One region of the Curtobacterium sp. SGAir0471 genome, then DNA from elsewhere that is predicted to be linked to it. Evidence: predicted binding sites of a transcription regulator. Region 1 holds the regulator's gene; the other holds the start of a gene.

Region 1 (3,397 bases):
CAGCGCCGGTGTCCGGATCGCCCACCGACCGTCCGCACCGGCCGTCGCGGAGCCGAGGTCGCTCCCGCTCACACCCCGTTCGGAGAGCCGCACGACGGCCCCCGGCGCCGCGGTCCCGCTGATCCTGACCGCCGGGAACGCCGGTGGGATGACGAATCCGTTCCCCGGCGAGGTGATGCGGACGGCCTGGCCGTAGTCGACGTCGATGCCGACGGTCTCCGGCCCCTGTCCCGCAGCCGTGTGGGTCGCGGTCAGGCGACGGACCCCGCCACGGTCGGGAGCGTCGATCCGCAACGACCACCGGCCGTCCGCCCCGACGGTCGTCTCGCCGACCGTAGACGTGCCGTCGACGAGCACCACGCGTGCGCCGGGGACGCCCGCACCGGCGACCAGCGCGCGCTGCGTGACGTCGTCGTCGAACGACACCGTGCCCGTGAACACGGGTCGGGTCTCCTCGATCCGGACGGTCACCCGTCGTTCGTCCCGGAACGAGCCGTCGACGTACTGCTGGTAGGTGCGGACGTTGTCGCCGACCGCGAGGTCCCGCAGCTCGTGGCTCCACCGGCCGGACGAGTCGACCCGTGCGACCTCTGCCCCGTCGACGCGGATCGACGCTCCCGGGGTCGCGGTCCCCTCGACGCGGGCCGTCCGGGCAGCGTCGTCCCGCGCGGTGACCTCGGCGGAGAGCGCCCGCGGCGTCACCGGACGCGTGATCGACCCGAGCGAGACCCCGGGGGACGTCTCGGTGTAGCAGCGGGAGCCGTCGCAGGCAGCGCTGAAGACGAGCCCGTCGGTGCGCGTCTCCCCCTCGGCCCAACCCGTCGGCCACGGGACGAGCGCGCCGTTCCGGGTGTCGACGGTGGTGCTGAACCCGGCGCTGAGGACGCGGATGGAGCTCTTGCACTCGGGCGCCAGGTCGCAGTGCGGTGTCGCCCGGACGGTGAAGCCCTCGGCGCCGACCGACACGGAGACGTCGGTGGGCGGGCTGGTGCGGATCGAGATCGCCTTCGTCGAGGCCTCGGTCGACGGCGCGGTCGACGCCCCGGTCGACGGGCTGCTGTCAGTCGCCGCGAACGCCGGACCGCTGACGCCGCTCGAGGCGAGGACGGCGGTGAGTGCGGTGCCGACGGCGATCGTGACGACGGATGGACGGGAACGCACGGAGTACCTCCTGAGATCGTGACTGGTGACCCGATCGGGTCGTTCGTCACGCTACGAAGGGCTCCGTCAGCCGTCAGTCGTCCTTCTGGCTGGTCGGTACAGCACAACGGCGGTGTTGCGCTGCGGCCGCACCCCGGCTCGCAGCGGCACCGCGGCACCCGTGGTCGTCGCCGCGAACACCCGCGCGCCCGGTCGACTGATCAACTGGTCAGCCAGCGCACGCTCGAGCTCCCGCACGCGGTCGCGGAGCGCCCGGTTCTCGTTCTCGAGCTCCAGCACGCGACGGATGCCCTCGAGCGAGACCCCCTCGCTGCCGAGCCGCGCGATCTCGCGCAGCTGCGCGACGTCACGCATCGAGTAGCGGCGGGAACCGCCGCGGGTCCGCCCGGGCACGACCAGGCCGAGCCGGTCGTACTGCCGCAGCGTCTGCGGGTGCATCTCCGCGAGTTCGGCCGCCACCGCGATCGCGAAGACGGGCGACTCCTCGTCCATGTCGGTCACGTCACGTCCCTTCCGTCGTCGGGTGGTCCTGGAAACAGTCTGGAGGCCCGGTGCGGCTTCCTGACGGAGCCGCACCGGGCCTCCAGACCGGTTCTCGTGCTGTTGCTGGTACCGCCTACCCGCGCGCCTTGGCGAGCAGGTCCTCGCGCGGGTCCTCGTCCGGCAGGGCGGCGCGGAGCGCCTCGACGGCCTCGCGCTGCTTGTCCGACAGGTGCGACGGCACCGCGACCTGGACGGTCGCGAGCAGGTCGCCCGTGCCGTTCTTCGTCGTGACGCCGCGGCCCTTGACGCGCAGGACGCGACCGGACGGGGTGCCCGGTGCGACCTTGAGCTTGACGGGCTCGCCGCCGAGGGTGGGGACCTGTATCGTCGCGCCGAGCGCTGCCTCGGCGAACGTCACGGGGACGTCCACGCGGAGGTGCTGCCCGTCGCGCTCGAACACCGGGTGCTTGCGGACGCTGACGGTGACCACCAGGTCACCGGCCTCGCCGCCGTCCGGGCTCGGCTCGCCCCGGCCGCGCAGGCGGATCTTCTGCCCGTCGGCGACACCCGCGGGGATGCGGACGTTCACCGGACGGCCGTTCCCCTGCGACAGCTTGACCGTGTCACCGGCGATCGCGGTGGTGAAGTCGAGGGTCGTCGACGCCGTGACGTCGCGTCCCTTCGTCGGCCCACCGAACCCGCGGAAGCCGCCGGACGACTGGCCGAAGCCCTGGCCGCCACCGAACATCCCGCCGAGGATGTCCTCGAAGCCGCCGGCACCGCCGCCGCGTCCGCCCTGGCCGAAGCGGACGCGCTGTCCGCCCTGCTGGCCGAACATCCCACCGAAGACGTCCTCGAACCCGCCGCCCTGGCCCGGGCCGCCCGCGGTGAAACGGGCGCCCGACCCCATGGCGCGGACCTGGTCGTACTCGGCGCGCTGCTCCTTGTCGGAGAGCACCGAGTACGCCTCGCTGATCTCCTTGAAGCGGGCCTCGGCGGCGGCGTCACCCGGGTTGGAGTCCGGGTGGAACTGCCGCGCGAGCTTCCGGTAGGTCTTCTTCAGCTCAGCGTCGCTCGCCGTCTTGTCGACGCCGAGGACCTTGTAGAAGTCCTTGTCGAACCAGTCCTGACTGGCCATGAATCCCTACCTCCTTCCCGTGCCTCAGGCGGGGACCGCGACGGCGACCTTGGCCGCACGGATGACGCGCTCGCCGAGCTTGTAGCCCGGCTCGACGACGTCCGCCACGGTCTGGCCGGTCGCGCCCGGCGTCGGGAGCTGCACGATCGCCTCGTGCACGTTCGGGTCGAAGGGCTCGCCCTTCTCACCGATCTGCTCCAGCTTGAACTTGCCGAAGCCACCTCGGATCTTCTGCGCGATGACCTGCATGGGGCCCTCGGCGAGGTCGCCGTGGGCCTCGGCGCGGCTGAGGTCGTCGAGCGCGGGCAGCAGGGCCCGCACGACCTCGGCGATGACGGCGTCGCGGTTCGCCTCGCGGTCGCGCTCGACGCGCTTCCGGAAGTTCACCAGCTCGGCCTGCGCACGGAGCATGTCGGCGCGCATGTCGGCGACGAGGTCGCGGTCGGCCTGGCTCAGCTTGTCCTCTTCGATCCCGCGGGCGGCGTCGTCGAGCAGGGCCTGGTCCTCCGGGGAGAGGTCGCTGGCGTCGTCGGCCACCGCCTGGTCAGCGCTCGGGCCGGCGGCGGGGCCGTCCGTGGGGAGTTCCACGTCCGGCCCCTCCGCCTCGATGAGGTC
Region 2 (3,397 bases), 400 kb from region 1:
GCCGTAGGACACCGGCACGATCGCGTCCTCGGTGCCGTGCACCACGTCGGCGGGACCCGTGTACCCGGATACCGGCCCGTAGACGTCGAGGTCGTCCTGCACGTCGGCGATGAACGCGCCACCGAGGGGCATCCCGCCGAAGTCGAACCACCCGCGCTCCCGGACCGGCGCGAGCGGCTGCCCCTGGATCTCGTCGTGCTTCGTGATGTCGTCCACGACGACCCCGGCGGGCGACCACAGTGTGAGCGTCCGGACGTGCGAGGGCTCCCGCGCCGCGGCGAGCGCCGACTCCACCGCGCCGAGGCTGTGCGCGACGACGTGCACGCCCTGCCCACGGTCGGCAGCGCGGATCATCGCGACGACCTGGTCGACCTCGTCGCGGATCGTGATGTCCGCGAACTCGCCGTCGCTGACGCCCTGGCCCAGTCGGTCGTGGCTCCGGACCACTGCTCCTCGTGCGACCAGGTGCCGCGCGGTCTGCACGAACAGCTGCTGTCCGCCGAGTGCCGTGCTGCTGAAGCCGTGCACGAGCAGCACGACGGGAGCGTCGTCGGCGGCGCCGTCCTGCGGCTCCCACTGCCAGCCGCGGACCGTGCGGCCCTCGTGGTCGAGCGTGGTCGGCGTGGTGCGGGGATCGACACCCCGCAGCGGCACGGTGGCCATCAGTTCGTCAGGTCCGCCCAGCCGGCCGGCAGGTCGCCGGGAGCGGTGTCGATCACGGACTCGTCGTCCTCGCCGACGTGCTCGAACAGGGTGATGTGCGCGAACTCGGGCACGACGTAGATCGGGTAGGTCGGGCCCTCGTCGCGGAAGCGCTGCATCTCGTCCAGGTGGTCGTTCTGGAAGAGGACGGTCTTCGACCCGTCGAGCTCGATCCACCGCGGGAAGAAGATCGTGCCGTGCAGGACGCGCTGCTCCGGGATGACGTTGACGACGACGCTGGTGCCCGTCGGCTCGTTCCACGACACCTTGTAGACGCCGGCCGCCAGGGCGACGAGGTCGACCGTCTGGTCCTTCACCCAGCGGCCGCCGACGTGGCCGGTGTGGATGCGGTAGTCGATGGTCGTCGCGTTCTTGACGTACATCTCGTACTGCCAGCCGTTGGCGTACGTGTAGACGAACCGGTGGCCGACGATGCCGGTGAGGTCCTGGGGCGGTTCGGGGTGTTCGACGGTGGTTTGCGTGCTCATGTGTTCGAGTTTGCTCCCGAACTTGTTTTGTTGCAAACACTTCTCGCTGCTAGGTTGCCGTGTGTGCAGGGTACGGACGGGTCGGAGGGCACGACACAGGTCGCGCGCAGGCTGAGCGACCGCGTCGGACCGTTCCGCCGCGCCCTGCTCCGGACGTCGCGCGAGGTCGCCGACCTGCCGGACATCCCGGACGCCCAGGTCGAGGTGATGCGTGCACTGGCGGTGGGGACGACCACCCCCTCCACCCTCGCCAGCCGCCTCGGACTCGCCCGCTCGACGGTGAGCAACCTCGTGTCGGCGATGGAGACCGCGGGTCTGCTCGAACGACGCCTGGCGGCCGGGGACGGGCGTCGGACCGAGCTCCGCCTGACAGCGCTGGCCGAGGAACGGCTCACGGCGTACGACGAGGCGTCGACCTCCGTGCTCGTCGCGGCGCTCGACCGACTCTCCCCCGAGGACCGCGCCGCACTCGCTGCCGCACTCCCGGCGCTCGAGCACCTGCACCGTGAGGTCACGCGCCGCGACGCGCGCTGACCACCGTCGACCCCGGGCTCCCAGCGAGCTCCGAGCGCTTTTTTGGCACTCCTGAGGGGAGAGTGCTAAAACGTGTTGCAGTTGAGTCGAGGGGACTCAACGAAGACCACGAAGGAGTTGATCTCGATGACGATGCAGTTCGACCCGTTCCGCGAGCTCGACCGACTCGCCGGCTCCCTGCTCGGGGCCGGCGCGGGTGCTCCGCGCTCCATGCCGATGGACCTGTACCGCACCGGCGACCACTACGTCCTCGACGTCGACCTGCCGGGCATCGACCCGGGCTCGGTCGACGTGGACGTCGACGGTTCCGTGCTGACGATCCGCGCCGAGCGCACCCTCGGTGCTCCGGAGGGTTCGCAGTGGCTCACCCGCGAGCGGCAGCCCGGCACGTTCGTCCGGCAGCTGACCCTCGGCGACCACCTCGACACCGCCCGCATCAGCGCCGCGTACGACAACGGTGTGCTGAGCGTGACGATCCCGGTGAAGGAGTCCGCGAAGCCGCGCAAGATCGACGTCACCACCGGCGGCGGTGCGCAGCAGCTGGCGGTCGGCAGCGGTTCCGCCGAGTAGTCCGGGGCGCCGGTGACGACAGTCCTCAACGCACTCCTCGCCGTGGTGGTCGTGACCGCGGCCCTCGTCGCCACGAGCCTCGACCGCCGCACCGCCGCCCTGCTCGGCGCCGGTGGCAGCACCGTGGGCAGCTTCCTCACCTGGGTCGTCGCCCCGCGGGCGTGGACCGACGTGCCGGTCGTCCCCTGGGTCGCCGCCGTGGCCGGGACGGTCGCGTGCATCGCGCTCTGGAGCGCGGTGCGCCTGTACTCCGACATCTTCGAGCCGACGCGCGCGCCGCGCGACGACGACACGGCAGCACTCGCGACGGTCGGCGCGGACACGTGACGACCTGACCATCAGACGGACGGGAGGCCCGGTGCCAGCCGGCACCGGGCCTCCCGTCCGTGGGCGCGTTCCGTCTGCGGTCGCCTCCCGTCTGCCGTCGCGTCCCGTCACCGACACACGATCGGCGCGACCGTCACTCCTTGTTCAGGGTGTCCTGCACCGCGCCCGCGGTCTTCTCGACCACGTTCGGCAGTTCGGTCGTGCCGTAGAACCGCACGTCGGGGTGCGTGGGCGGCGGCATCGGCACCGCCGACGTCGGGCCGTCGTGGTACGAGTACTCGCCCTTGCCGTCGAACGACGGACCGCTCGCCCAGGGGCCGTCGCCCGCCTGCGCCCCGTCCGAGAAGTTCAGGTACTGGTAGCTGAACTCGGTGTGCTCCTTCGACTGCGGGAAGTTGTTCGGCACCGGGAAGTCCTCGATCCCCTTCTCACGCAGTTCGGCGGCCGCCGTCGCCCACATGTTCTGGTGCATGGTGTCGCGCGCGAGCAGGAACGACAGCAGGTCCCGCACGCCGTGGTCGTCGGTCATGTGGTAGAGCCGTGCGACCTGCACGCGCCCCTGCATCTCGGCGTTGGCGTTCGCGGTGAAGTCCGCGAGCAGGTTGCCCGACGCGGTGATGTAGGAGCCCTGCCAGGGATTGCCGTCGCTGTCCACCGGACGTGCTCCGGCGCCCGCGACGATGCCCTGCTGGACGTCCGTCCCACCGACGATCGCGGCCACCGTCGGGTCGTCCTGCACGGCGTCCTCGGTGATGCCGAGCGGGCTCTTCTCGAGC

What was found. Region 1 encodes HspR, which represses chaperone genes until heat shock. Its sites were predicted from a motif close to AAGTTGAGTCNNNNNGACTCAACTT; they were not measured.
Region 2: C1N91_RS00140 (Hsp20/alpha crystallin family protein) is a predicted target of HspR. The motif match lies at 1,803-1,827, and genes of this name have one in related genera.

Annotation. Positions count from the first base shown of each region.
Region 1 covers NZ_CP027869.1:425,079-428,475, reverse strand. Annotated here, with positions in the region: gene C1N91_RS02110 (hypothetical protein) at 1-1,161, opposite strand, end outside; gene C1N91_RS02105 (heat shock protein transcriptional repressor HspR) at 1,228-1,653, opposite strand; gene C1N91_RS02100 (DnaJ C-terminal domain-containing protein) at 1,778-2,782, opposite strand; gene C1N91_RS16930 (nucleotide exchange factor GrpE) at 2,807-3,397, opposite strand, start outside.
Region 2 covers NZ_CP027869.1:28,764-32,160, reverse strand. Annotated here, with positions in the region: gene C1N91_RS00155 (alpha/beta hydrolase) at 1-663, opposite strand, end outside; gene C1N91_RS00150 (phenolic acid decarboxylase) at 663-1,190, opposite strand; gene C1N91_RS00145 (MarR family winged helix-turn-helix transcriptional regulator) at 1,254-1,724, shown strand; gene C1N91_RS00140 (Hsp20/alpha crystallin family protein) at 1,851-2,294, shown strand; gene C1N91_RS16500 (hypothetical protein) at 2,307-2,621, shown strand; gene C1N91_RS00135 (manganese catalase family protein) at 2,755-3,397, opposite strand, start outside.